Regions from separate parts of the Microcoleus sp. CAWBG640 genome, predicted to be linked through region 1. Evidence: riboswitches for the same ligand, from Rfam matches in the RefSeq annotation. Region 1 holds a riboswitch; each other region holds the start of a gene.
What was found. Region 1 has a riboswitch for cobalamin ahead of AAFP11_RS18020 (energy-coupling factor ABC transporter permease). Riboswitches for the same ligand answer to the same signal wherever they lie in the genome.

Region 2: linked by a shared signal. The riboswitch ahead of cobG (precorrin-3B synthase) and the one ahead of AAFP11_RS18020 (energy-coupling factor ABC transporter permease) in region 1 are both predicted to bind cobalamin.
Region 3: linked by a shared signal. The riboswitch ahead of AAFP11_RS07410 (DUF1636 domain-containing protein) and the one ahead of AAFP11_RS18020 (energy-coupling factor ABC transporter permease) in region 1 are both predicted to bind cobalamin.

The regions. Positions count from the first base shown of each region.
Region 1 covers NZ_JAHRFC010000035.1:48,828-58,925, forward strand. The annotation lists gene AAFP11_RS17980 (metal ABC transporter permease) at 1-848, shown strand, start outside; gene AAFP11_RS17985 (Uma2 family endonuclease) at 940-1,518, opposite strand; gene AAFP11_RS17990 (ABC transporter substrate-binding protein) at 1,628-3,043, opposite strand; gene AAFP11_RS17995 (hypothetical protein) at 3,159-3,362, shown strand; gene AAFP11_RS18000 (SPFH domain-containing protein) at 3,600-5,696, opposite strand; gene AAFP11_RS18005 (DUF2207 domain-containing protein) at 6,002-6,808, opposite strand; gene cbiQ (cobalt ECF transporter T component CbiQ) at 7,117-7,917, opposite strand; gene AAFP11_RS18015 (energy-coupling factor ABC transporter substrate-binding protein) at 7,914-8,246, opposite strand; gene AAFP11_RS18020 (energy-coupling factor ABC transporter permease) at 8,250-9,008, opposite strand; cobalamin riboswitch at 9,030-9,177, opposite strand; gene AAFP11_RS18025 (Uma2 family endonuclease) at 9,366-10,098, shown strand, end outside.
Region 2 covers NZ_JAHRFC010000125.1:1,269-10,499, reverse strand. The annotation lists gene AAFP11_RS28200 (DUF433 domain-containing protein) at 1-163, opposite strand, end outside; gene AAFP11_RS28195 (hypothetical protein) at 246-635, opposite strand; gene cbiE (precorrin-6y C5,15-methyltransferase (decarboxylating) subunit CbiE) at 1,008-2,219, opposite strand; gene AAFP11_RS28185 (hypothetical protein) at 2,519-2,788, shown strand; adenosylcobalamin-variant (AdoCbl-variant) riboswitch at 2,888-3,031, shown strand; gene cobG (precorrin-3B synthase) at 3,011-4,468, shown strand; partial or broken gene AAFP11_RS28175 (AAA family ATPase) at 4,880-9,231, shown strand, end outside.
Region 3 covers NZ_JAHRFC010000009.1:122,978-133,075, forward strand. The annotation lists gene AAFP11_RS07365 (GerMN domain-containing protein) at 1-28, shown strand, start outside; gene AAFP11_RS07370 (metalloregulator ArsR/SmtB family transcription factor) at 143-499, opposite strand; gene accB (acetyl-CoA carboxylase biotin carboxyl carrier protein) at 569-1,123, opposite strand; gene efp (elongation factor P) at 1,252-1,812, opposite strand; gene AAFP11_RS07385 (peptidylprolyl isomerase) at 2,068-3,192, shown strand; gene AAFP11_RS07390 (hypothetical protein) at 3,338-3,652, shown strand; gene AAFP11_RS07395 (WD40 repeat domain-containing protein) at 3,726-4,832, opposite strand; gene AAFP11_RS07400 (GTP-binding protein) at 4,973-5,944, opposite strand; gene cobW (cobalamin biosynthesis protein CobW) at 6,258-7,292, opposite strand; gene AAFP11_RS07410 (DUF1636 domain-containing protein) at 7,470-7,880, opposite strand; cobalamin riboswitch at 7,902-8,049, opposite strand; gene AAFP11_RS07415 (Uma2 family endonuclease) at 8,222-8,860, shown strand; gene AAFP11_RS07420 (Uma2 family endonuclease) at 9,003-9,575, shown strand; gene AAFP11_RS07425 (hypothetical protein) at 9,689-10,098, opposite strand, start outside.

The sequences.
Region 1 (10,098 bases):
TTCAGTGGTTTGCAGCACCTTTGCAGTATGAATTCATGGTGAAGGCGATTTTAGTCAGCGCTTTAGTAGGGCTGGTTTGTTCGGCGCTTTCTTGCTACATGACTTTGAAAGGATGGGCTTTGATGGGCGATGCGGTTTCTCATGCGGTGATGCCGGGAGTTGTGATTGCTTATGTGTTGAATATTCCTTTGGCGGTGGGGGCTTTTTTGTTTGGGGTGGGTTCGGTAATGGCGATCGGCTTTATCAAAGCCCAAACTCGCGTTAAAGAAGATACGGTAATCGGTTTAGTGTTTACGGGATTTTTTGCCTTTGGTTTGGTTTTAATTTCTAAAGTCAGAAGTTCGATAGATTTAACTCATATTTTGTTTGGCAATGTTTTGGGTATTTCGGATGCTGATATTACTCAGACTGTAATTATTAGTGTCATCACTTTAGTAACTTTGGCAATTTTACGCAAAGATTTAATTTTGTTTTGTTTTGACTCTACTCACGCGCGATCGATCGGTTTAAATATCACTTTTCTGTATTACGTGTTGCTGTCTTTGCTATCCCTGACTGCGGTGGCGGGACTTCAGACTGTGGGGATTATTTTAGTGGTAGCAATGTTGGTGACTCCGGGGGCGACGGCGTATTTATTGAGTGATAATTTTGACCATATGACGTTAATTGCGATCGCCACTGGTGTCTTTTCTAGCGTCATGGGAACTTATATCAGCTACTATATTGATGGTTCCACAGGCGGATGTATTGTGGTGCTACAAACGCTGATGTTTGTATTGGCGATGATTTTTGCTCCCAAACATGGTTTATTAGTTAAAGCTCGGAATTCCCAAACCCTTAGCGAATAAAGCAGGAATTAATTATGTTTATTTCTTAGTCCGCGGAGGCGGACATTGTTTGTTTAGCAGCGGTTTCAACCGCCGATCGATGGAGAGGAAACTATTCACTAAACTCAATATTTTCATACAAATCTGCCAGTGAAACCTCCACAGAAATAGAGCTTAACATCAGCCGATCGCCAATAACACCATATTCCGAGAAAATCCACTTATTCGCATCAGTTTTCGAGTATTGTTCAACCTGTAGCCGATATTGGTCGATTAATAAATACTCCTGAAAACTGGGAATACTGCGATAGGCTGCAAACTTATCATCTCGATCGTAAGCTCTAGTACCTTTAGATAGCACCTCAGCAATCAGTAGAGGATTGGTAATTGTATCAGTCCGTCCAGATTGGAGTTCGATCGGTTTCGCCGCCACTATCAAATCCGGGTAAGTGTAATTATTAAGTTGGGGAACCCAAAGCCGTTGATCCGAACTAAAAGTCCGATATGGTTTCCCTTTTAACGCCAGTTTCAGCGCCCCACCTAAATTAAGGGCAATTTCATTGTGATCCGGTGTGCCGCCAGCCATCAGAATAATCTCCCCATTGATAAATTCATGTCGATCCACAGAATTGACTTCAGCTTCTAGATATTCCTGGGCCGTGTAGGTTTTGGTTTCAACTTGCGCGATCATATACAAGGCTCTCCTTTAATCTACTCATTTCAGTTTATCTTAGAAATCGCTAAAAAACAAGCAAGATGCCTGTTCCACAAAGAATGAATCCGATCGCACAAAAGCAAACTTACCGCAACGGGACAAAGTTATAGCCAGAGCTTCCTCCAAGTTTAACTTGCACTAAAATTGGCTTCCCCGCCCGATCGCCGGTTGGCAAAAACTTCACATCCTCGCTAGCTCCCGGTGTCGTAAAACTCGTACTTTTCAGTGCTTGTTGTAACCCTTCCCGCGTAGTGCTTTTCCGTAATCCCGCGATGACAGCTTGAGTCGCATCAAAACTGGTTGCGGTGCGCCAATTTACCACTCCTCCCCACAACTGAGTGGCATTCTTTGGAAAAGTGCTACCGGGATTAGTTTCAGGATGCCAGGGAACAGGCAAAACAAGCCCGTCAACGCTCTTTTGTCCATCTTTTAACGTTTGAAAGGTGTACATTGTCGTGCTGCCGTAGAGTGGCAATTTGCCTTGATTTACGCGAGCCAGAAAAATTGCGCGATCGATGCGATCGATGTGGGGTGCTAACATCAATCCTTGTGCGCCTTTGCTGACTGCATCGGCGATCGCACTTTCGGGATTAAAAGAAGGGACTGAAAAGTCGCAAACAGTCGGAACTAATTTGCCTCCAGCAGCAGTTAGAGCAGCTACAAATTCATCTTTAAATGATATGTTATCCGGTGCTTGGGAGTCATAACAAATGGCAATATTAGTTTTGCCTGTTTTGACTGCATATTCTGCTAAGGGAGCCGCCATGATGCTAATATTTGGCACTGTCCGAAAGATGTAACTGCCAAATCCAGAGAGATTATTAGCAAAGCTTGTCGGTGTCACCATTACCAGTTTTTCTTGCTGATAGATTGGCGCAGCTTCGAGAGAGGCGTTGCTAGCATTGTGTCCAATTACTGCTAGTATATTTGCATCTTTTGTTAATTCTTTTGCAACATCTCTGACCACCTCTGGACTGTTGTCATCGTTGACAATTTCTACTTGCAGTTTTGCGCCGTTGATGCCACCACTATTATTAATTTCATCCTGAGCTTGGGCGACACCCCGGAGGATTTCTTGGGCGACATTGGGATTGCTACCAATGGGAACGCTGACAGCAATTTTCAAGGAATAACCACTGCTGGCTGTGGCATTATTCAAATAGATAACGCTTTCTGGATCGTTGCGAGTTTGTTTCAGTGAAGCCTGAAATTTTTGAATCGCAGTTGAGAAATCTCCGCTCTTAAAAGCTTCAATACCTGCTTGTTTATCTGGTGTAGTTTGGGATGTCAGCAATATCTGATTTCCTAAACTGATGCGAGTTGCGATCGCACCCGATGGACTCGCACCCGCTTTAGGTGTAGATCCAGGTGTAGAAGTAGATGTATCTGAACTTTTGGATGCGAATAAACCGGGAAGGAACTTGAATGCACCAAACGCAACTAAGAAAAAGGCAATAATAAAAAATATGGGTGGCGGGCTTTTTTTGTTATCTTGGGACATAGTTTTTCTCCTTATATAATTTCTACAGAAAAGTTGTTAGCTACAATCAGTATTCAAGAGATTTCGGTTAAAGTCAATTCATTAAATTCATTAATTAAACTCATAAAAGTCATATTTGGATGTGTCGGGCGGGCAAGATGCCCGTCCCACAGGGGTTTCAGAAGTTTTTGCTGTATGCGATCGCGTTTATGGTGCGATCGCAGATAATCCATTTCCAGATAATGCTAAGGCGATGAGTGCACTACAAGTAATTGCGATCGACTTTGGTAAATTCATTTGTTTATTTCCAACTATAAGTGTCATCATCTTGTACATCTAATGTTCTCAACTGTCAAGTTTTAGCATTGACTAACAGCTTAAGGTATAACCAATAGTCCGGCAGGGGTTTAAACCCCTGCCTCAAAGCTAAAGTCCTCTCAAAGAGGACTGAAGAACTCATTAGTCCTCTTTCAGAGGACTTTAGCTATTAGACAGGGAATTCATTCCCGGTTGGACTGGCGGGCTGACTGGCAGACTTGGCGGGCTGACAGCTTAAGTTGACACCAATGACCTCAGCTTAAATATCTAGCAATTCATCAAATGCCGAATCAATATCAGTTTCAGCAACAACCCCATACTGAGGAAATGGTGAATGATTAGGAGACTCCGGCGACTCCACCGAATGCACTTTTGCTACAGGTGATTCTGCCACAGGTTCAACAACAACAGACTTAGATTTCTTGACATTAATTACAGGTGATTGTGCTCCATTATCTCCATTTTTACTGGTTTCATTCCGCAGCAACATTGCCATCAAACCGTCCAACAAACCCCCACTACCGCCATTACCATTGACTGTGACATCGGGAACAACGCGAACGCTACCATCCGAAACCGCTTGCATCAATTGCAATAGCGTGTAACTCTGCGTACCGAGAGCGTTGACACCAACTTGATAAGCATCCGCTTTTGCTTGTCCCATCAGCCGAATCCCTTCTGCTTCACCGCTTGCGTGTTCGATCGCAGCAGTTGCACTCAATTGAGCAATTTTCACCCCTTGTTCCGCCGCCACCACCTGATTTTGAATATTTGCGATCGCAGTTGCGCGCACCAATTCTTGACGCTGCGACTCTGAAATCCGCTGTACTTCGTAGGTTTTCTCCTGTTCCTGAGCAATTTTGCGATCGGTCAATGTTTGCATCAACTCTGCTGGTGGCGAAATCAAACCGATCAGCGTGTCTACAGCCTGCACATCATAGGCACGTAGGGCTTCACGGACGTGTTCTGCCGCCTCTGCTTGGCGTTCGCTGCGTGCGATCAAAAAGTCGAGAATCGTGTATTCTTGAGCCGAATTCCGAAAGTAATTGCCCACAATTGGACGCAACACTTGGTCGATGAGATTTTGCATCGAACCTTGCCGCGAAATGACTCTCGGTGCATCCAAAGTACCGACATGAATGATTTGAAAAATTTCCAACTCAAAGGTAAATCCGTCAAAAGAAAGTAATTTAAGAGCGCTTAATTTTGAGTCGTATCCGTGTTCTCCACTGAACCGCGATGTGAAGTTTAAAACAACATCGGTAGTGGGAACAAGTTCTACTTTCATCACTTTTGTATTAATCGGATGTTTGCCAGGGTAAAGTGGTTCTACCCACACACCTTTATCACCTTTGTTGACAAGATTGCCGTGGGTGAAAGCCACACCACTTACATCTTTGTGCGATTCCCCCACATAGGAAATGACTACGCCAACATAGCCGATCGGCACTTCGGTCATTTTCACTTCTTCAACTTGCACAAACCAGGGGTTCAGGTTCCAAGAACCCGATAAAATCACCTGTTCTTGCAAGCCCCTGCGCCCGCCACCTTTGATGAAAGATTGCGCTTTTTGGAAGTTGTCGTGACCGGGAATTATCGGCCCAGCGATTTCACCTTCATCAATCGGAACTCCGTCGAGCACGTTGGCAATTCCTACGCGATCGGGAGCAAGTTTGTATAGGTGGAGATCCGATGGTTTCATACCTTTTGCAGCAGCATTGGCTGAGGTAATCACCTCAAATACAGCCGTATTAATCCGATAAGTACCAGTTGTAATAATTGCTAGTTGCCGTCCTTTTTCGCCACCGTCGGTGAGGAATTTGCGGGCATTTTGAAAATTGTCGCAATCGACGACTTTGCCTAAAATGCGATCGGAAGGAATGGTGGCTCCATCATTGGCAATAATTAAACCAATTTCATCTTGAGGAACCACCACAACAGGTTCTCTGCGAACGCTATATTGCCAGGGAAAATAACCAAAATGCCAGCCGGGAGGAAGGGTATCTGCTTGCAAACCTCCTTCACCATCGAGTGCAATCAATCTACTGGATGGCAAGTTTTTGCTGGAGAATTTCTTAGTAACAATTCCGACTTCTCGTTCGCCGATCGCAATTAAGCCCAAAGTCCAACCAATTTTGGGTATAAATATCAAAACTAGGAACATTGCGCCTACCGGATAGATCCAAATCGGGATGCTGAAGCCTTCTGCTTGGGCTGGTTGGACTTCTTGGGGTTGGGGAGGTGGCGATTTGACTTGTGCGGGCGTTGGTGGTGCGATCGCGCCTAATGCTGTAATAGTTGTTGCTACAGATACTGCTAAGGGTAAAAGTTTGCGAAGCCAACGTGATTTAGTCATAGTTTTTAACCTGCTTTAAGCGAAAAGGTACGGGAAATTTGTTTACTACAATCAGTATTCAATAGATTTCTTTGAAGGTCAATTCATTAAAGTCATGAATAATGTTCATAAAAGTCATATTTTGAATATGATTTTGTCGGGAGTGCGATCGTTCGCACCACAAAATATCAGATTATAAGCATTGACAAAATTACTGGTTCCCAGGCTCTGCCTGGGAACCAATGTCTAGAGGCTCTGCCTCGCTCTTAGAGCTGGAAAATTGGAGGCAGAGCCTCCTGATCTGCGTTACCAGGCAGAGCAAAATATCAGATTATAAGCATTGACAAGCTGCGGATGCAGAAGATAGTTGCTACAATGCCGGGAAACACCACAAAGATTAGTACCCCAAAACTGCCGTCGTGGTCTTCCCCTTGCGAAGCAGATTGAGATTGATTACCACCTTGTTGCCAACCAGCTTCAGGTATATTCAAAATCGCCTGGGGAAATGCAATCTGCACTTCTAATTCTTGTTCTGGCTGAATAGGCTGACTTGCCACAAATTCAAAAGTTTTAGGATCTACTTGACGACGAACTGCGGCCGTCCCAAAATTCATAAACGAGAGAACTTTACCTGACAAAGCATCTGGTAATTTCACCGTAACTTTTCCGCTATTAATCGGTGCTTTCCGACCTGCTGCAATAGCTTTCCAATAAACTTGAGTATTCTCACCATCTAACTGCAATCCACCTACAACTCGATATTTGATCACAAAAGTATGTGTATCTGGCGGTTTTAATTCATGTTCCCAACGAATCCAAAGTTGATTGTTTTCAATCCCCGTGCTACTCGGAATTATTTGATTATTTTCGGCAACGGTGACATCTTTAATTTCATCGACCTTATCTAAAGGAATATAGCGGTATCGTTCATTGTTGTATGCTGCTGTGAATACATATTTTTGGGTTTCGGTAACTAACATATCTCCGTTCGTCTGAACGTCGATCGCGACGTTGATGTTATCCCAGTAGAACGGTAGTTGTTGGGCGGCTGCATGAGTCACTGTGACTAACAGTAGGCTTAATGAAGCCATTAATGAAAAAACTATTTTTTTGAGAATTCGTTTATTTATCATAGGATTTCCACAAGATAACTGTTGACTACAATTATTCAACAGGTTTCTTTTGAAGTCAATTCATTAAAGTCATTAATTATGTTCATAAAAGTCATATCTTTAGTCCGATAGTCCGGCAGGGAATGAATTCCCTGCCTCAAAGCTAAAGTCCTCTGAAGAGGACTGATGAGTTCTTGAGTCCTCTTCAGAGGACTTTCGCTATTAGACAGGGGTTTCAACCCCTGGCGGACTCACGGGATGACTAACGGACTTTGCCGGCTGACAGCTTAAGTTGATACCAATGAGCACTGCCGCCTCCTAATTTCTTCTCAACTTTGAAATACCACACTTAACAAAGTTAAAACTGTGCAACCAAACACCGCTTCAAATGTATATCTTTGCGAAGGTTTGTAAGGGTAAGAATGCCAAACCCGCAGTTCTCCATTGAAGCCACGGGCGGCTAAACTCAAGGAAACTTGACGGTAATTTACCAAAGTTCGCTGAAGCAATTGCCCGATTAAAATGCCTAAACTGCGCATTCCTAGTTTCCAAGTGCGATAGCCACAGCGGGAGTTTTGGGCGATCCAAAGTTCATCCGCGATCGCCCATAAGCTAAAAATAAACCGATACATCAACAACAGCAATTCTGTCAACAACGGCGGAAAGCGCAATTGTCGGAGAATTTGCAAGGTTTCGGTAAATGGCACCGTCAACAAAATGAAATACATACAGCTTGTGGATGCCAAGGTACGCGGCAATAACAGGCTCACTTGGTATAATCCAGTGTTGCTCACATACAGATAAAAATTGCCCATGCTAATCCCCCAACCTTGCCAAATATCCGCGTGTATTCCCTGGATTTGATTTAACTGAATTCCACTAATCACAAACGCAGGCAAACTTGTGAGTAAAAACATCAACGGTAGCGACAGCAACCGCAGATAAAGTTTCCCTGGAATGCCTGCATAGATGACGATCCAGACTGCTAACCAAAAGGCGATCGACAATTGGACGATCGCCCCAGAAACCAGAGACAGAATCAAAAGGGCGATCGCAAAGGATAATTTGTGAGTTGGCGGCAACCCGCGCAAACGATTAGTGTAAGCCAGACTATCAATCTGATGATTCATTCCAGCGGCGATTTATCATCAGATTGCTGAGATTGCGATCGACCTTTATAAAGCCCGATCGCATATCCGATCGCACCAGCCCCCAGAGCAGCTTGAGTCGCAAATAATAGACTAGCAATTTCGCCACTAGCAGGCTCAAACAAATGATTGAACCAAGGTTTATAATCCGGTTGAATTTCCGTAATTGCTTTCTGGGCCTCCCCATCAGCGCCGCCATATTCACCCTGTACAAAAACTAGGGGAATTACGGCAAGTGCGACAACTGCAATTACCAACATCCAATTTTGTTGCGAAGTAGCTTGCTGATTTTTCGTCGGTTTTTGATTCATCACTTAAGACTCCTGTTTCAATAGTTTTAGAATTTCCAACTCCGGTTGCCCGTAAGAATGCAGCCAATTCCACACCAATAAAGTCAGCAATCCTTCACTAATAGCCAGGGGTACTTGAGTAATTGCAAAGATGCCTGCAAACTTGATAAACGAAGCCAAAAAACCGCCACTCGCCGCCGGAAAAGCTAACGCCAACTGCATCGAAGTCACCACATAAGTCAGCAAATCAGCCAAAGCTGCGGCACAAAAAATTGCCACCCGTTGCCTACCAGTTCCCATCAGCAACTGATAGATAAAATACGCAGCGAACGGCCCCACAATCGCCATCGAAAACATATTAGCTCCCAGCGTTGTCAGCCCGCCGTGAGCCAACAAAACCGCCTGAAAAAGTAGCACTAAAGCACCGAGTACCGCCATCACCGAAGGACCAAACAAAATCGCACCCAAACCCGTACCCGTTGGGTGAGAACAACTCCCCGTTACCGAAGGAATCTTCAAAGCAGAAAGCACAAAAGTAAACGCGCCAGATAAAGCTAATAATAGTTTAAGTTCCGGGTGTTCTTTGGTAATTCGGGCGATCGCACGCAAACCTACCACAAAAAAAGGCAACGCCACAATCCACCAAAAAACAGCCCATTGCACAGGCAAAAAACCTTCCGAAATGTGCATAGCAGCGGCCGGTGTCGCCGAACCCAAAACCAGATAACAACTCAAGCCAGCCATCAATCCCAGACTGACAATTTTGCGACTTCGCGCCTTCATCAAGTACCTCGCAGATGAGACTAATTAAACCAACGCATCGGCGGGCATCCTGACTCAAAAAGCAACAGGGCTTTCATTACAGTTGCGGGACAGCGTTGGACTTCCACCAAACTTTCCCCATTACCTCCAATGGCTGCTCCCCATTAGAACCGACTTGTTAGATTGAGTATAGTCGATCGCGCAAATCTGGGCCGATATTTTACAAAAATTATTTCAGATGAACCAAGTCAAAATAACCTATCATCTTCTCTTCTCCTTTCTTCCTTCGCGTCCTTCGCGTCTTCGCGGTTCGTTCAATAAATATTATCGCCCAACAAATCAAAGCTATAATCATAGTAAGTTTTGAGGAAAGCCGCAATGTTAAAGTACAACTTGCCGAGGAACTTGCCCTCAGCCGACGAACTACCAGACTCGGACGAAACACCTGTGGATAACGAACTGCAAGAACTAATACCAGGGTTACTAAAAGCAATCTTGCTGATACTTTGGTCAGAACGGATGGACTGGTTATTTGGCATAGATATGGGTATTTATCATCACCCAGACGAACCAGCCATTGTCCCAGATGCTTTCTTAAGTTTAGGAGTAGAAAGGTTTTACGACGAAGAATTGCGTCCCAGTTACGTGCTGTGGGATGAAAATGTCATGCCACTTTTCGTGCTAGAAGTTGTTTCCCCAACTTATCGCAAGGAATACAGCACAAAATTAGAAATTTATCAAGATTTAGGCGTACTTTATTACGTCATTTATTCTTCCCGCCGCCGTCGTAAACCTCATTTGGAAGTACACAAGTTAGTCAATGGGAAGTACGAGTTACAGCCAGGAAACCCTGTTTGGATGCCAGAAATAGGTCTGGGAATTGGTTGTGAAAGGGGAAACTATTCTGGGGTGACAAGAGAGTGGTTGTATTGGTATGATGCCGATGGCACACGCTATCTGACACCTGAAGAACAAGTGAAACAATCAGCGCAGCGTCTCCAACAGGAATCACAACGTGCCCAACAGGAAGCTCAGCGTGCCCAACAGGAATCCCAGCGTGCCCAACAGGAATCACAGCGTGCCCAACAGGAAGCTCAGCGTGCTGAACAAT
Region 2 (9,231 bases), on a different contig from region 1:
GTAACTTCTGTGGGATTTCTTCAGGCTTGATTCCTGATTTCCAAAACACCACAATATCCCGTACAGTAACTTGAGTGTCTGCAATAATCGGTTCCCCCTGCAAAACTTCAGGATTGCGGGTGACATAGCGAGAAATGCTTGTAGGAGACAGCGAACTGGTCATAACGACATTATCAGAAAATGTAAACCTGCCTTCATCTTAGCGTAGTGGACAGAAGATGCCTATTATTTCCCAAACTCCTTCTCTATTCCATCTGCAAATATTCCAAAACCAGCAGCCGCAAATAGTCTAGCATTCGGATATAAGACCGCATTTGAAGATAGCCCGATCGCATCTCATCATAAAACTGAGCGATCGCAACACGATCGAACACCCGAAGCTGATGTAAGTCTGCGATCGCTTTCTCGCGATGCTCAACCCCTGCGCTAGTCTCAATCTGACTAGCATAACCACGAATACTGACTGTCACTAACTCAAGCTCCTCCAGAAACGAAAACTCTTCCTCGGAACCAAGATAGCTCAGAGCTATCTCTTTGCGCTCTGATTTAGTGTTTTGATAGTCAACCGTCAACTGTGCCAAAAGCTGCACAATAATATCTTGCTGAATCGCTAACTTGTTTTGAACTTGTGTCATATTTCTATCGCCTTTTATCTCAAATCCGCTCTTCATCGGAATGATTATTAGCCTAAATTAGGACACGGCAGTGCCCATTGGTGTCAACTTAAGGCTGAAAGCCCGCCAAGTCCGTTAGTCATCCCACAAGTCCGCCAGGGGTTAAAACCCCTGTCTAATAGCTAAAGTCGGTTGAAACCGACGGTCGATTTGCCCCAAACCAATATACATCAACTAACTCTTCAGTCCTCTTTGAGAGGACTTTCGCTATAAGACAGGGGTTTAAACCCCTGTCTGACTATCGGTTTGACCTTAAGTTGACACCAATGGGCAGTGCCGTTTCTCTACAAGAAATCTGCGGTTAAATCATTCCGATCCAAATCAAAATTGATATTACCCCTTAACAACCGCCCACTGAGTCACCGGTGCAAGCGGCTTCCAACCCTGAAAAGAACCGATCGCCCCAACCCGCTGAATCCCAATTCTAATTAACTCCCCGCCATGTAAAGAATGCCATTGCAAAACTTTCAACTCACTCTCAATAGTCACCGCATTCACAACTAATCGGCCGCCCTCACCCAAAGCATTCCAACAGGTTTCCAGTAAAGCTTCTGCGGTGACACCGCCACCGATGAAAATAGCATCTGGTTGAGGCAAATTTGCCAAAGCTGATGGCGCTTCTCCCGCCACAATTTGAAGTTCCGAAACACCCAAATTAGAGGCATTTTCAGCGATGTATTGCAGTCGAGTAGGATGGCGTTCGATCGCGATCGCCCGACAACCCCGATGACTCCGCATCCATTCAATGGCGATCGAACCACAACCAGCGCCCACATCCCACAGCAACTCACCCGGAATTGGCGCTAAGGTTGACAGAGTAACCGCTCGAATCTCCCGCTTGGTAAGTTGTCCGTCGTGGAGATAGGCACCATCCGCCAAACCAGAAGTGCGGGGGAAAATCATAGTTTCCCGATCGGCTGCAACTACAATCGCGATCGCATTCAAATCAGCCAAATCCGGTGCATTCCAGGCTGCTGCAACTCCCTCAATCCGCCGTTCCGAAGCCGCTCCCATCCGCTCGAACACCGTCATCAAACTGCTACCAAACCCCCGCTGTGTCAACAATTCAGCAACCTTTCCCGGAGTGTGTCGATCGGCACTTAAAACCAGCAAACGCGCCCCCGGATATAGAGAAAGGGCGATGGAGGCCACTGGGCGGTTTGTCAAACTGAAAGTCTCAACCTCCGCCAAAGCCCAACCCAGACGGGCGCAGATGAGACTGAAGGCTGATGCTGCGGGAATTATCATCATTTCGGCGATCGGAATCCGGCGCGACAGGGTGACACCAATCCCGTGACACATCGGATCGCCACTGGCGAGCACGCAAATCGACTCTCCCTGGCGACGGATAATCTCATCGACTGTGGCTTGTAAAGGTGAAGCCCAGAGCAATTTTTCCCTGGTGTCGTCCGTTGGTAACATGGCTAGGTGACGAGCACCACCGACTACGACTTGAGCGCGATCGAGCAGGGTACGGGCGATCGAACTCAATCCCGATAATCCATCTTCCCCAATCCCCACCACCGAAAGCCATTTGTCTACCATCAGCCCTACTCCTGCAATTTTTGCCACTCAGCATGAATCTATTTCCAGCATATTGGACAACAGCCAGTTGACTAATTGACTACAGCTAAAAACTAAATCGCCTGGTTGGCAACTTCCTTGATACAAGCTTTCCAGCCATTTCAGCATTTAGGTAAGTCACCAAATACAAGCCACATAGAAAAAGTGACACTTTTAGTTGTTTAGTAATTCGTCTTTTTCCCTAAAGTTTAAGTAGAGGCAAACAAAACACCTAAAACGTTCAGCCTTTTATTTATATTACTTACAACGGGGTCTTTACTATGAAATACCTAAATATTTTAACCTTAATGTTTTTCTGGACTACTCTCAGCATCACCTCTCCAGTTAAACCCGATGAATTGCCAGCCTTCACTAATTCTAATAATGTGAATTCTCAGGAACAAATTTTAACTCCTAGAAATATCGAGGGAGAAACTCAGCCGACGGAATATCAACAAGATACAATGATGTTTGGAGATATTTTACCTGTGGCTACCTTTGGTTTGTCATTGGTTTGTTTTTGTTTTAACTCCCCTACGGAACCTGATTGAAAACTAGGCGATTTTTCATTACTCAAGGCAATTAGGCGAGGGGGAATTTGTTAAGAAAATTGAGGGTTTTGGTTTTGGGGTGCAAAAATGTGATACCTTTTTTAAACCTGAAAGCGGGAAAGTCCGGTGCAATTCCGGCGCTGTGCCGCAACTGTGAAAGTCAGAATGCCGCTTTCAGGAGTGTCAATTGAGATTCCCTGCGTCGCACGGGGAGGAGTTTCTTTGTTAGTTTTGAATGAATTACCGACTTGTCCGGGCTTATTTTCTGGTTCCAGAGCCAGAGATGGAATATTATCGAGGATGCGGATTCCGGGGGGAATTTTAAATGTAGCGCAGTGTGGGGCGATCGCGGATTTAGTCGATCGATACGGTACGGGCTACGTGCAAGTAACAAATCGCGCGAATTTGCAAATCCGAAACTTGAACTCGGCAATTTCTGCTGAAGTCTGGCAGAATTTGCAAGCATTGGGATTAGCATCTCGCTTAGTTGAAATTGACCCGATTCGCAATATTATGGCCAGTCCGACAGCAGGTATCGATCGCCAATCGTTACTCGATACTCGCCCCCTAGTTACAGATTGGGATAATTATCTGCAAACCCATCCCGAACTGTCGGAACTTTCGCCTAAATTCAGTGTAGGTTTTGACGGCGGAGAATCGGTTTCTATCCGCGCTATTCGCAACGATATTTTATTAGCGGTATGCGGCAAATCGGTCGTCGATTCAGAAATATTGTTTTCCCTGCATTTAAACGGCGAGGATACAGGAATTACAATTAAAAAATCGCAATCTATATCTGTATTAGCAGCCCTGGCTAACACATATCTGGAATATACCAAAAATCAGCCTCGAATAGAGGGAAAAAAACCGCGTTTACGTCACCTGCTGGCAGATTGGGGTGTGGAAAAATATCTCGAACAGATACAGCATAATTTACCCTTTGTATTGCAGCAAAGCTCGATCGCTCCGTCTGAAAAATCCCTAGCCAATTACCAACATCTCGGCATTCACCCCCAACAACAATCCGGTTTCTCCTACATCGGCATCGCCCTGGCCCTAGGCTGGCTAAAATCGCAACAACTGCGAGATTTGGCAAATTCAGCCCAAAACTTCGGCGGAGGCACTCTGAGGCTCACGCCTTGGCAAAATCTGTTGATTTCTGACATCCCGAACCACCGCCTTAGCGAACTCGAAAAGTCGATCGCCCGTTTGGGATTGCACTCATCCGGAACCAATCTAGACTCATGTTTAGTTGCTTGTGCCGGCAACACTGGCTGTGCATTGGCGATGACAGATACCCAAAGTCACGCCCTAGCAATGGTGCAGGATTTAGGGCAAAAATTAAAGATCGATCGCCCAATTAACATTCATTTCAGCGGCTGCGAAAAATCCTGCGCCCAACATTCTCCCATTGATATAACGTTAGTGGGAATTCAGATAAAACAACAAAACGAGACGATCGCAGGTTACGACATTTACGCAGGTAAAACAGACTCACCCTTTGGGCGACAAATTTTCCAGGGCGTGAGTGTGGATCAGATATCGAGTTCGATCGCCCAAATGCTACGAATATATCAACAATTGCGATCGCCCGACGAATCCTTGGGCGAATTTGTAGATCGAAGTGCGATCGACCAATTGCAGCAATTGCTTAACCCCAAAAAACCAAACCACAAGTGAACCTCTTTCTTCCTCTTTCTTCCTTCGCGCCCTTAGCGCCTTCGCGGTTCATTCAAAAAAGATCCAGTTTTAAATAATGCTTGACTATATTAAAGACGGAACAGAAATCTACACCAAATCCTTGGGCGAATTTGTAGATCGAAGTGCGATCGACCAATTGCAGCAATGGTTTAAGAGCGACTCCGGTTAATCAATTTCCAGTTTCCGGCTTGAGTCTGCTCGATCGGCTTTTACCAATAGTCCTAGACGCAAAAAACCCGGTTTCTCTGAAAAATCGTCGATAGATCCGAGATATATTGACGCAGAAACCGGGTTTTTGGCCGCGCGTCCCTAAAATCCTTCTAACGCGCTATTATTGACACAAATATGGTGCGTTTTGACTTCGCGTTAATTTTTCGCAAAAAAATCAATATGCTCTCCATTCCAGGCGTAGCCGTTGTAACACTTCTCTATGAAAGTGCCAACTCCCTCGTTTACCGGGCCATTCGGGAAGCAGATAACCAGCCACTTATCCTCAAACTTCTCAAAGAAAGTTACCCCACACCTCAAGAATTGGTGCGCTACCGCACCGAATACCGCATTACCCGAAAGTTGAAAGAGGCGGGAGTCGTGCAAGTTTATGACTTGCAAAAATACCAAAACACCCTCGTGATGTTTCTGGAGGACTTTGGCGGCGAATCGTTGAAAATATTGATGCAGCAGCGTCAGTTTAGCCTAAAGGAGTTTCTGCAAATTGCGATCGCCACAACTGAAACTTTAGGGCAAATTCACATCGCCAATATTATTCATAAAGATATTAACCCCTCAAATATTGTTTACAACCCGAAAACGGAACAATTAAAAATTATTGACTTTGGCATTTCCACTCAGCTAAGCAGAGAAACACCGACTCTGAAAAACCCCGGCATCCTGGAAGGAACCCTCGCTTACATCTCACCAGAACAAACCGGGAGAATGAATCGTACTCTCGATTACCGGGCTGATTTTTACTCGCTTGGTATCACATTTTACGAATTGCTGACAGGAAAACTGCCTTTCGAGACAGAAGATACTTTAGAGTTGGTTCACTGCCACATTGCCAGACAGCCAGTTCCCCCGCAGGAAATCGAACCAAAAATTCCTCTGATTATCTCCCAAATAGTTATTAAATTGATGGCGAAGAATGCGGAAAACCGCTATCAAACTGCATTAGGATTGAAGCACGATCTAGAAAATTGTCTCGTTCAATTACAAGCAACGGGTAACATTGAGCAGTTTGCCTTGGGAAAGCGGGATATTACAGACCGTTTCCTGATCCCCGAAAAGCTCTACGGTAGAGAAACTGAAGTTTCCAATCTATTAGCAGCCTTTGAACGAGTTGCATCAGGACGATCCCCCCAACCCCCCTTATTAAGGGGGGCTTCATCCGACTCCCCCCTGAGTAGGGGCGGTGGATGGTGCGTGCCCGCCCTAGGGGAGGAAGCGAATTTATCCGGCAGTGAACTGATGCTAGTCGCTGGCTTTTCTGGGATTGGTAAAACCGCATTAGTAAACGAAGTTCATAAGCCGATCGCCAAACAACAGGGCTATTTTATTAAAGGCAAATACGACCAATTTCAGCGCAATATTCCTTTCTCAGCGTTTGTCCAAGCTTTTCGGGATTTAATGGGGCAATTATTATCAGAATCCGATGCTCAATTACAAATATGGAAAACCAAGATGCTCACCGCAGTAGGCAATAATGGGCAAGTCTTAATTGAGGTGATTCCTGAATTAGAACGCATCCTTGGCGCTCAACATCCAGCAATAGAATTATCGGGGAGTGCAGCACAAAATCGCTTCAATTTGCTGATGCAGAATTTTGTGCAAGTATTTACCACCGCCGAACATCCCTTAGTGATATTTTTGGATGATTTGCAGTGGGCAGATTCGGCATCTTTGAAGTTGCTACAACTATTAATGGAGGATAGGGGGCATCTGTTAGTTTTGGGTGCTTATCGGGATAATGAAGTATCGCCTACTCATCCGTTTATGTTGACGGTAAATGAGATTATTAAGTCTGGGGCAGTGGTGAATACTATGATGTTACAACCATTGAGTTTAGCAGATCTGAATCAATTGGTAGCAGATACGTTGATTTGCGATTTATCTTTGGCTCAACCCTTGACAGAATTAGTCGCTCAAAAAACTCAGGGTAATCCTTTTTTCTCGACTCAATTTCTGAAGGCATTACATGATGATGGACTAATTACTTTTGACCCCCCTCAGTCCCCCCTTAGTAAGGGGGGAAGTACAGGGGAGTCCCCCCTGACTAAGGGGGGAAGTACAGGGGAGTCCCCCCTTAGTCAGGGGGGAAGTACAGGGGAGTCCCCCCTTAGTCAGGGGGGAAGTACAGGGGAGTCCCCCCTTAGTCAGGGGGGAAGTAAAGGGGAGTCCCCCCTTAGCAAGGGGGGAAGTAAAGGGGAGTCCCCCCTTAGCAAGGGGGGAAGTAAAGGGCATTGGCAGTGCGATATTGCTCAAGCTAGACTGACTCACGCCTCGGATGTAGTGGAGTTTATGGCGGCGCAATTGCAGAAGTTGCCCCAAGAAACTCAGGATGTCCTCAAGTTGGCGGCTTGTATTGGAGCGCAGTTTGATTTAGATACATTGGCAGTTGTCAGTGAAGAATTACCAAAACAAACGGCATTATCACTCTGGAAAGCTTTGGAAGAAGAACTCATTTTACCGATTCAGGAAAACTATAAGCTTTTTATTCCAACAGAGGCTCAATTCAAGACTGATTCTATTACCAATCCAATTTATCGGTTTCTACACGATCGCGTCCAGCAAGCGGCTTATTCATTGATTCCCGATCGCCAGACACCAGCCACTCACCTCAAAATAGGACAATTGCTGCTACAAAGTTCCTCAGAGATGGAAAGAGAGGAAAAACTGTTTGATATTGTCGAGCATTTGAATTTGGGGCAGGAGTTAATCGCCCAAGCAAATGAGCGGGAGGCCTTAGCACAACTTAACTTAAAAGCTGGACAGAAAGCTAGAAATTCTACCGCTTACGCTGCGGCAAAAGTTTATTTGCAAATAGGGATAGAGTTACTGACAGATAACTGTTGGCAAAGTCAATATGAATTGACATTAAATCTTTATGTTGCTGCTGTCGAAGTTGCCTATTTGAATGCTGACTTTGATGATATGGAGCAAATAGCAGCAGAGGTGTTGGAGAAAGCCCAGACAATTTTAGACAAAGTTAAAACTTACGAAATTTTAATGACAGCCCAGACAGCCCAGAACAAGATGTTGGAGGCGATCGCAGTAGGCAGAGATGCACTGGCGCAATTGGGAGTTGAACTCCCTAACGAATCCGAACAAGTTAAGATAGATCTAGCGCTACAGAGCCTTACCAGACAACTCCAAGACAGAAGGATTGAGGAACTACTTAACTTGCCCGTAATGACCGATCTTCAGATTCAAGCAGCCATGCCAATATTAGGAATATTATGGTCGCCGATTATTCAAGCCATGCCGAGTTTAACGCCACTACTGAGCTCCACGATGGTGAGTTTATCGCTCCAGTTTGGGAATTCACCTGCATCGACGGTGGGGTATTTGATTCACGGTGTGGTGCTATGTTCTTTTTTGGGAGATGTCAAAACTGGCTATGGCTTTGGTAAATTGGCATTGAATTTACTCGATCGGTTTAATGCACCGGAATTTAAGTGCATGATTATAGCTGTATTTAGTAGCTGGATTCAGCATCACCAAGAAGCTCTTAGGGCAACGATACCAATGAGTAAAGATGGGTATATGGCTGGCATGGAAACTGGCGATTTTCTATACGCTGGCTATAACCTAACCGTTTGCTTTGAGGGCACTTTGTGTGGTGGAGTAGAAATAGATACTTGGGAAGCCGAACTAGCAGATTACAGTGCTGCGTTCGCTCAAGTGAAGCAATATTCTGCCCAGATTATTTTAGATATAACGTGGCAGACAACGAAAAACTTGAGGGAAACTGTAAGTACACCGGATTGTCTAATCGGCCATGCCTACAATGAAACAGTGATGATTCCTAAACATCATCAGGACAATAACTTAACTATGATTGCTATTGTCTACACATATAAACTGATGCTTGCTTACTTCTTTGGCAATTATCCGGCGGCCCTAAGCCACATTGCCCAAGTCAAGCCGTATTTGATGTCAGTATCGGGATTGATTTTTTTCCCCATTTTCCATTTCTACGCCGCCCTGACGCACTTAGCACTCTTTCCCACTCACCCAGAAATTGAGCAAGCAGAAATTCTTGCCTTAGTGGAAACTCATCAAATCACTCTGCACCAATGGGCGCAAAATGCTCCCATGAATTATCTGCATAAATGGTATTTAGTGGAGGCAGAAAAGCAGCGGATTTTCGGCAATAAAGTTGAGGCGATCGAATTGTACGATCGCGCTATCTCCCTCGCTCAAGAAAATCAATTTCTCAACGAAGAAGCCCTAGCCAATGAACTAGCCGCCAAGTTCTATCTAGAATGGGGCAAAGAAAAATTTGCCCAAATCTATATGATTGATGCCTATTATGGTTATGTCCAATGGGGAGCCACTGCTAAGGTAAAGGATTTAGAAACGCGATATCCCCAGTTATTGAAGGTAACTCAACCGGGAAGGAAAAACACTCAAACTAGCGTATCCATGACAACTACGGGTTCGGGTAATCACGTAGATATCACCGCAGTCATGAAAGCTTCTCAGGCGATTTCCGGCGAAATATTGCTGGATAAGCTACTGTCTAG
Region 3 (10,098 bases), on a different contig from region 1:
TTTCGATAAAAATTTTCCGCTCCCGTAATTTTTAGTCATGAGTCATGAGTCATGAGTCATGAGTCAGAAGGCGGGGAATAGGGACTGCTCGCTGATGGCTGATGACTTTTGACCAAAAGGATGGGATACAAGCCCCGTCCTTTTAGGACGGCTTTGTATTCAGACTCAAGGACCTAAATTGTTGGGCTTGTTGTTCTACCCTAGTCGCAAGCCGATCGCACACCATAGTAGACAACTCGAAAATCAACTCATCCTCTACCTTGTAATAGGCTGAAGTTCCTTCACTCCTGCGAGTGAGGATACCAGCTTGGAGCATGAGCTTTAGGTGTTTAGAAACATTGGCTTGACTGGTTTGAGTAGCTTCCACCAACTCTTGCACACATTTTTCGCCGTCGCGAAGCAAGTTCAGAATTCGCAAACGCATCGGCTCGCTCAAAATACTGAAATACTCAGCAACTTGTGGCACAACCTCTTGAGGAACAGACTGGGATAACTTCATCAAGCTCACCTGCCAGAAGCGATCAGGAAATAGAAGGATTAATTCTGTATATAACAATCAAGTAATCCTTCAATCCGGATTAATCCTCATCAAAACTTGACCGTACTCCACAGGTTCCCCATTTTGAACTAAGATTTCCATCACTTGACCCGATACCTCATCGGCATCGATTTCATTCATGAGCTTCATCGCTTCAATAATGCAAACTGTCTGGCCCACCTTGATGCGATCGCCAAGCGCCACAAAAGGTGGTTCATCGGGAGCAGCCGCGCGATAAAAAGTTCCTACCATCGGCGAAATAATTGATACCCATTTGGTATCCACAGGAGCAGGCACGGAGGCCAGCACGGGAGCAGGAGCCGAGGGTGCTGGGCTAGTGATATTTGCTGCTGAATTTTGGTCTACAGCAGGAGGTGACGCTAAGGTGGGGCTAGCAAAAGTTTCTGCGATGGTCGCAAGAGGCGTAACTGCTGGATGACCAACAGCGACGGTTCTTGGTTCGTTGGCTTGAATGCCTTTGCGCACAGTCAGTTCAAGTTCTCCACTTTTTAACGTCAGCTCCGAAATGCCGGTTTGGTCTAAAACAGTTAGCAGTTCGCAGAGCTGGTTTAAGTCTAGTTGCACAGCAGATTCAAGGGTAATTGATAATTGAGAATTGAAAATTGAAAATTGGGAATTGAAAATTGGACACCCGTGCGATCGAAAGCAGAGTTAGGGGGTTGAGGCTTCTGGCATCAACCCCAAAGCACCATTTATGTCTCTCGCCCAAGATACTTGTCTTCGCGAGTATCGATCCGAATCCGTTCTCCAATGGAAATAAATAGAGGCACCATGATCTGAGCTCCGGTGGAGAGCATGGCGGGTTTGCTACCGCCGGTGGCAGTATCTCCTTTGACTCCGGGGTCGGTTTGGGTCACTTCTAAAACAACGGAGTTGGGCAGTTCTACTTCGAGGATTTGGTCGTTCCAGCGCAGGATGTTAACTTCCATGCCTTCATTGAGGTATTTGACCCGATCGCCTATTTCCTGAGAACTGAGGCGACTTTCCTCGTAAGTTTCCATATCCATAAAGACGAACTGATCGCCCTCTTTATAGGTATATTGCATGGCGCTCTTTTCGAGGTTGGCTTGAGGCATAGTCTCCCCAGCCCGGAAGGTTCGTTCTACTACGTTGCCGGTTTTGACATTTTTAAGTTTTGTCCGCACGAAAGCCGAGCCTTTTCCTGGCTTGACGTGGAGGAATTCAATTACCCGCCACACGCCGTCATTGACTACAATTGAAACACCTGGTCGAAAGTCGTTACTGGAAATCATATAAATTTTTGCAGGCAATCCCGTCGCCCAAGGGCACGGGGGAACTACTGTCAGCTTCAAACCGCAGTCTAGCTGACGGCATCAAAAAACAATTGGCATTTTATTTTACCGTTCAAAGGGAGCAAGTGCTTGACTAATCTGTTAATCGCTGTGGGGAGTTGTCACTTGATTCTCCCTAGACGCAGGAACAGACACTTCAGCTTAGAGGGCGGACAGTGCTGTGGGAAGATGATAGAGGCCATAAAAGTTAAAGTTATGTTGCATTGGTCTAATTTCTCGATCGATACGTGCAAGCGCTGGCTCAAAACCACTGTCTTAGCACTCCTGCTATTCACTTTTTCCCTCAGCTTCAGTTCGGTATCCCATGCCAAACGCCCTAGCAGCAGTATGCCTGCGGGCAATGCGATTACAGACGGCCGGGCGCTGCTGCGCTACGCTCTACCTATTGACAATCAGACGGTGCGAGAGTTGCAAATCAGTCTCGAAGACATCGGCAACCACATACGCTCTAAACGTTGGGGTCCAATTAGTAGCGATATCAGCAAGGCTTCCAGAATTCTCAGCATTCGCGAGTCTGATATTTTAAAGAGTATTCCCGACGCGAAAAAGCCCGAAGCCGAAACTCTAGTGGCAAAAGTCAAAGAAGGAGTTTCGCAACTATCTGAGGCTGTTGAGGCCAAAGACAGGGAAAAAGTGATTGACTTGAAAGCCAAAATACTCCGTTCGGTTGGTGACATCGAAGAGTTGATGGTGACCAAGTTTCCCTTTGAAGTTCCTTCAGAATATGCTACTTTGCCTCAACTGAAGGGTCGCGCTACGGTGGCTGTAGAAACCGAGAAGGGGACAATTAATGTTGTGGTTGATGGTTACAGTGCGCCGGTGACTGCTGGTAATTTTGTAGATTTAGTCGATCGAGGTTTTTATGATGGTTTGCCATTTATTCGATCGGAAGAATCCTACGTGCTACAAACAGGAGACCCCGAAGGTAAGGAAGTAGGTTTTATAGACCCAGCTACTGGTAAATACCGGAATATTCCACTCGAAGTCCTCGTCAGGGACGAAAAAGAACCCATCTACGGAATTACTTTAGAAGATGCGGGGCGTTATCGCGACGAACCTGTGTTACCTTTTTCTGCCTATGGTACTGTGGCCATGGCTCGTGCGGAAGCTGAACCAGATAGCGCTTCTTCGCAGTTTTTCTTTTTCTTGTTTGAACCTGAACTGACCCCTGCTGGTCTGAATTTGTTGGACGGTCGGTATACTGTTTTTGGTTACATGATTGAGGGAAAAGAAGTTTTGGATCAACTGAAGCAGGGAGACAAGATTGTATCTGCTAAGGTAATTAAAGGAATGGAAAATTTGTTGCGACCTCAAGTTTAATCAATGACGGCGATTGCCATCGCTTTGACACAAAAGTGAAGGCGCATTAAATCGCTTGTTATCAAACCAAGCCCGCCCCGGCGGGCTATAAGATGTAAATGATGTTTATGTCTGGGTTATTGAAATTAGAAATTAGCGCAAAAATATGGCATTATTAGAATTTTTATTAGTAATTGGCATGGGTGGATTTGTAGGTTTATTACTGATTAATAATGTGAATGAAAACAAACAAAAAAAACGCTTAGATGAGGCTTTTTATCAGTTATTGGAAAACCAAAATAGTCAAATTTCGCTGATTCAATTGGCGGCTAGCGCTAGGGTGGAGGCTCAAGTTGCACAGCAATACTTAGATGCACAAGTTAAGATTTTTTCGGCGATTTTAGAAGTGGATGATGAAGGAGATACTTTTTACAGATTTCCTAGGTTGCGCTTGCCGCCGAGTTCGGTGAAGGAATGGTGATATCGTTTCCGGTTGTATCGGAATGATTAAACCACAGAGAACACAGAGGACACAGAGAAAGAGAAGATAGAAATCATAATTCCGATGTCAACGGATTTGATATGATTAACGCAGGTGAAAAATTTCGTTCCCAAACCAACAACTCGCCGTTGTTGCCACCTGCTGCGAGGAATTGACCTTTGGGATGCCAAGAAAGACAGGAAAAACCGGCATCGACACCCTCCAGAATTTGCAGCAATTCTTGTGCTTCGTACCACAAACAAAGTTGACCGTCTTCCGATGCTGAAGCTAATAACAATGTATTTGGTTGAAAGCCGATCGCCTGGACGACTTTTTCATGTACTTCTAATCCCCAAGCTTCCCAACCGACACTTTCATCAGCTTGTCTTTCCCACACAGAAATGCCTTCTGAGCTCGCAGCAGCTAATAAAGGATCGCCCAATGAATTAGTTCGATCGGACCAAGCCAAATGTCTAACTTTGCCGGGAAAACCCTGCATTACCCAAGGTTCCGAGTTACCCCATTCATTAACAATTAAGGTGTTATCCATATTGCCACAGGCTAGATATTTGCCGGAAGGGGACCAGGAAATTGCACCTGTTACGGATGGTACGGATAAGATGTCTGGGTCATCATTCCAATCTGCCGCGTTCCAAACTTTTACACCTTGATAGCCGCTAATTGCCAGATATTTATCAACAGGATGCCATGCTAAATCGAGGATTGAAGATGAATCAAAATTCAGGGTGACTTCTACTGTATTTTTATCAGCATTCCAAACTTGAACTGAACGACCCATACTGAAAGCTAATTGATTACCGTGAGGACTCCAAGCTAACTTATCAACCCACACACGCTTGTTATCCAAACTAGCAATTAATTCCCCAGAATTTACCTGCCAAATTAGCACTTTTCCATCTTGTCCACCCGCAGCTAACAGTTGACTATCTGAAGAAAAAGACAAGCAATCTACTGATTGACCAGTTGCTGTTTGCAGGGGTTGCAAGGAGAATTTATTGATTTTTCCGAGAATCCCTAACATAATTTCACCGGCGGCGGAACTGACTGCTAGAGTTTTGCCATCGGGCGACCAAGTAACAGCAGTTACGTAGTCTGACAGCATTTCTTTGGCGTAAAATTGCATGGTTAGTTCGCTTTTATTTGTGTTGTTGTTACCCATATTTATTTAATCTGAGATGTTCCAGTATTCTCAATAACGGGCTTTCTGGTCCGTTCCACAACAGATGAATTTTTGTGTGTGTGGAACAGGCCGGAAAGCCTGTGCTTAAAAAGCTGATTTAAAATGCTGCAAGGTGTCAGTTAAACCAGACACTGACGAAAATCAGCTTTTAATTGACTTTCATTTAAGTTGCGACCAATGAATACGAGTTCGTTTTTCGGAGTTTCATTGGCTTTCCATGGTCTATCTGGTCTACCATCAAATAGCATATGCACGCCTTGAAATACAAATCTCCTGTTTTCTCCAGCAATATTTAAAATGCCTTTGGTCCGAAAGATATCCGGGCCTTTAGTCTGCAACAATTGGGATATCCAGTCGCTAAATTTGTTGCCATCAACCGCGCCGGATTCTTGGATTGCGATGGAAGTTACTGTGTCGTCGTGTTCGTGTTCGTGTTCGCCTAAAAAATCGGGTTCAATTTCTAAGGCTCGATTCAAATCAAATGCTTTTACTCCTAACAATGCTGACATTTCTATTTCTGCATTGCGGGTGCGATGAATTTTTGCCATTACATTCATGCTGCGAATCCGCGTTTCTAATTCTGCCAACTCTTCTGGGGTGACTAAATCGGTTTTGTTCAGCAAAATGACATCGGCAAAGGCAATTTGTTCTTGAGCTTCGTCGGAGTCCCAGTGCTGCCAGATGTGCTTGGCATCTACTACGGTGACAACGGCATCTAGCAGTAATTTATCGCGCATATCTTCGTCTACGAAGAATGTCTGAATTACAGGTGCGGGGTCGGCTAAACCTGTGGTTTCGATGACTAGATGGTCGAATTTGTCCCGCCGCTTCATGAGGTTGCCGATAATCCGAATTAAGTCGCCTCGGACTGTGCAGCAAATGCAGCCGTTGTTCATTTCAAAAATTTCTTCGTCTGCATCGATAATGAGTTGGTTGTCGATGCCTACTTCGCCAAATTCGTTGACGATGACTGCAACTTTTTTGCCGTGTTCGTGGGTTAAAATGCGGTTGAGTAGGGTGGTTTTTCCTGCACCTAGATAGCCTGTGAGAACTGTCACGGGAACTGATTCGATCGCAGCAGCAGTCACCATATTTTACCTCACTTGTTTTATGATACCTGTCATACCAATTTAATGTGAAGTTGCATATATTTCGATCCCCCTAAATCCCCCTTAAGAAGGGGGACTTTGAGAAGAATGTTGTCCCCCCCTTATTAAGGGGGCGCCAGGGTGATCAGATTCTATGCAGCCTCATAAAAAATTGGTATCATTGATATTTTACACGAAACTTGTTGCTAGTAATAAAAATATTAGGCATGGGGCTAGAAACCGGGTTTCTGCGAGTTTTGCCCACAGGAACGAGAAATATAGCAAGAAACCCGGTTTCTGAGGTCAGCGTGGGTGATTAATTGCTCAATATCGCTACAATGCGATCGCGATCGAGTTCTCTACCGATAAACACCAATTTGGTTTGGCGAAGTTCCGAAGGTGTCCAAGGGCGATCGTAAAAATGTTCGATGCGCGAGCCCACACCCTGCAACACCATCCTCATCGGCTTCTTGGGAACCGCCACAAACCCTTTAATCCGATAAATCTCTTGACTTTGCATCAACGATTGCAGTTTTTCGACCACAGCTTCTGGTTCAAATTCGCGATCGGCAATAAAGTAAGTTGAGGTAATATCATCATCATGGTCGTGTTCTTCCTCAGTGTCGTGATGGCTGGGACGAGACTCCAAATTATCCTCAACAGCCGCATTAAATCCCAATAACACATCAGGATTAATTTCGCCACCTTTGCAAGGTACAATTTTCACACTAGGACGTAATTCTTGCTGCAACCAAGTTTGGACTTTTTTCTGAGTTTCAACATCCACGCGATCGACCTTAGTCAAAAGTACCATATCAGCACAAGCCAACTGGTCTTCAAACAATTCCTCGATCGGCGTCTCATGATCTAAACTATCATCAGCCTGTCGCTGCGCCATCAAAGCATCAATATCGCCCACAAAATTACCACTAGCAAGGGCTTCGCAATCGACCACAGCCACAACACCATCTACGGTAGCACCGGTCCGAATTTCGGGCCAGCGAAAAGCTTGAATTAAGGGTTTAGGGAGTGCGAGTCCAGAAGTCTCAATCAAGATACAATCAATTTGTGCGCGACGCTTCAATAATTCTTGCATTGTGGGCAAAAATTCCTCTTGAACCGTGCAGCAAAGACAGCCATTTGTCAGTTCTAAAATATTGCTGCTGACATCTTCTTCTTCATCGCAAACTTGGCAGTCACGCAACAGTTCGCCGTCGATGCCGACTTCGCCAAATTCATTCACAATAACTGCGATGCGGCGGCCTTGATTATTTTGCAATAAGTGGCGAATGGCGGTGGTTTTGCCACTACCGAGAAAGCCCGTAATGACTGTAACAGGAATTTTGTGCATTAGTAATTTAGTTGTTGTTTTGTGATGGGATATCTCGTTCCTAGGCTCTGCCTGGGAATGTCGATCTAGAGGCTCTGCCTCGATCGAATAACTCGCGCTTTTAATACGAGGCAGAGCCTCTGGGTATGCGTTCCCAGGCAGAGCCTGGGAACGAGGAACAAGGAAACGATGAATACTCTAATTGTGCAGTGGTGGAATTTTAGCTATAACTCCTTTTTTCAAAGCTTGAGGACGTTCTGACCAGGGCAACAAACCATCGGGTTTAGCATAGTATTGACTCGCGCATTCCAGTACAGCCTCGACGCTTTCCGATTCATTGGGAGGTAAGTCACCAAACAGATAAGTGTACTTTCCAGCAGCAGCAAAAGACACAGCACAAGAGTGACTGCAAGCACTCATGCACTCAACTTCTTGAATGTCAAATTCATCCGAAAATTCCCAATCCTTTGCCAGTTGCGACAAGTCTTCCAAGAATTGTTGGCCGCCACTTTTGCCTTCTCGCTTGCCGTTTTTCCAAACACTCGCGCAAGCAGTGCAAACAAGTAGACTGTGCTTGGTGCGTACAGTCTTATTAATTCCATTCATCATCCGTACCTCGCAGATGCGTTCCAAAGTGAGTTAGATATCGGCGGGCATTCTGACTTTAGAAACAAGCTGTGTTTCATTACAGTTGCGGGACAGCGCCGGACTTGCACCGAACTTTCCCCGTTTCCTCTAGCGGCTGCTCCCCGCTAGAACCGATCGCAACTTCACATCATACCGCATTTGTCGCCATTTTGGGAAAAACTTAAGTTGGTAAGGTGAACCGCTTAATATCTAGTAGCATAAATTCACAGCCAGTTATTAATAAAAACTTTAGTGTTAATTTTGCCATCTTTTCAGGACTGAAGTCCTATATAATTGTAAGTACGATCGCAAAAGGATATACTATGACGGTATTAACAGAAATTCGCGAAGAAGTAGTTGAGGACAAAGTTGAGGACAAAATACAGACTTATTACTCTCCTGAAGAGTATTTAAAGCTGGAAGAGGTGGCAGAATTTAGGAGTGAATATCAGGATGGCAGGATAATCCCTATGACAGGCGGAACACCGAATCACAATCAAATAGCTGTTAATTTTGGCGGAACGCTAAATTTTGCTACGAAAGGACAACCGTACCGAGTATTTATCAACGATTTGCGTCTGTGGATACCTTCCAAGCGGGTTTATACTTATCCTGATGTAATGTTGGTAGCGGGGAAATTGGAGTTTGTTGCAGGTAGGAAAGATACGATTACTAATGCGGTGATGGTGGCTGAGGTTTTATCGCCATCCACGGAGGATTATGACAGGGGCGGCAAGTTTAAACTTTTTCGATCGATTCCTAGTTTTCGAGAGTATGTTTTGATCGATCAATATGAGATGCACGTTGAACAGTTTGTTAAGACGGATGATAATAAGTGGGTTTTGTCTGAGTATGATGGTGCTGATGCGGTGTTGAGATTGAGTTGTGTGGAGTTTGAGATGCGGTTGGGTGATATTTACGATCGCGTGGATTTTGAATCTGAGTCTGAGTCTGATGAATGAGGGTGAAATCACCAATTTGGGACGATTGGAAATCGCGTCTTGTCAAACAAAGTCCGCCCAACGCGAGACTGGGAGAACAAGTAGAATCCCGGAAGGATTATGAAATCTTAAAATTCTGCCTGTAAAAGTCGAGGAAAACCTAATGATTGCCAGCCAAAATTATCCTGATGTTTCAGTTAAAGAATATTTAGAAGGTGAACTAATAAGTCCCATAAAACATGAATACAGAAACGGACAAATCTATGCAATGGGAGGGGCAAGTAATCCCCATGTTTTGATTTGTCTAAATTTGGCAACTCTGCTGAGAAATCATCTGCGCGGAAGTGGTTGCCTGGTTTTTATGAGCGATACAAAAGTCAGATTTGAGACAATTAATACTTTTTATTATCCCGATGTAGCTGTATCTTGCGATGAACGAGATACTACTTCTGTTGGCGATTTTATCTGCTATCCTTCACTAATTGTGGAAGTTCTATCTCCAACAACTGAGGCGTTTGACAGAGGAGATAAATTTGCGGATTATCGATCGCTCTCAACTATACAAGAATATGTAGTAATCGGTCAACAGCGGATGAATGTAGATTGCTACCGTCGGGATGGGGAAGGGCGTTGGTTTTTTTCTTCCTGCGGCGAGGGGGACTGTTTAGAGTTGGCTAGTATCAATTTTCAGTGTCCAATCTCTGCTTTGTATGAGGATGTTCCTGGATTGAGTTAAGATCTGGTTGGATGAAATGTTCGATCGCCCTCTGTCAGAGAATGCTGAGGTGAAGGGAGGGGAAATAAGGGCGATCGTAATTATTAAGATGTTTCCTGAAAGGCCATCGCTTACTAAAATCCAAATATTTTAGTAATCAATGGTAGTAGATTATTACAGAATTCTAGGAATTTTGTGGCTTGTGGTACACTTTTCATAATTCGTCCGAGCATCCTATCTGCTGTTTTGGCTTTATTCTTCATTTCTGCATCATTAGGATTTTGAGCAGCTTCAGCTAATTCTTTTACTTGTTTTAAAGCATCCTCTTTGTCAACTTCACTTAAATTTGGATCGGCTTCAATTGCTGCTTGGAGTTGGGTAAGTAACTCTTTGATTCCGGGTTTATCTGCTTCAGACGATGAAGGTAACTCATTTATAGCGAATGAAACATTTCCTCCAACGTGACTTGATGAACTACCTGCAACATCACCAGCAGTAACAGAACCTCCAACACTTCCTCCGACTTGAATTTTACCTTGTTGCT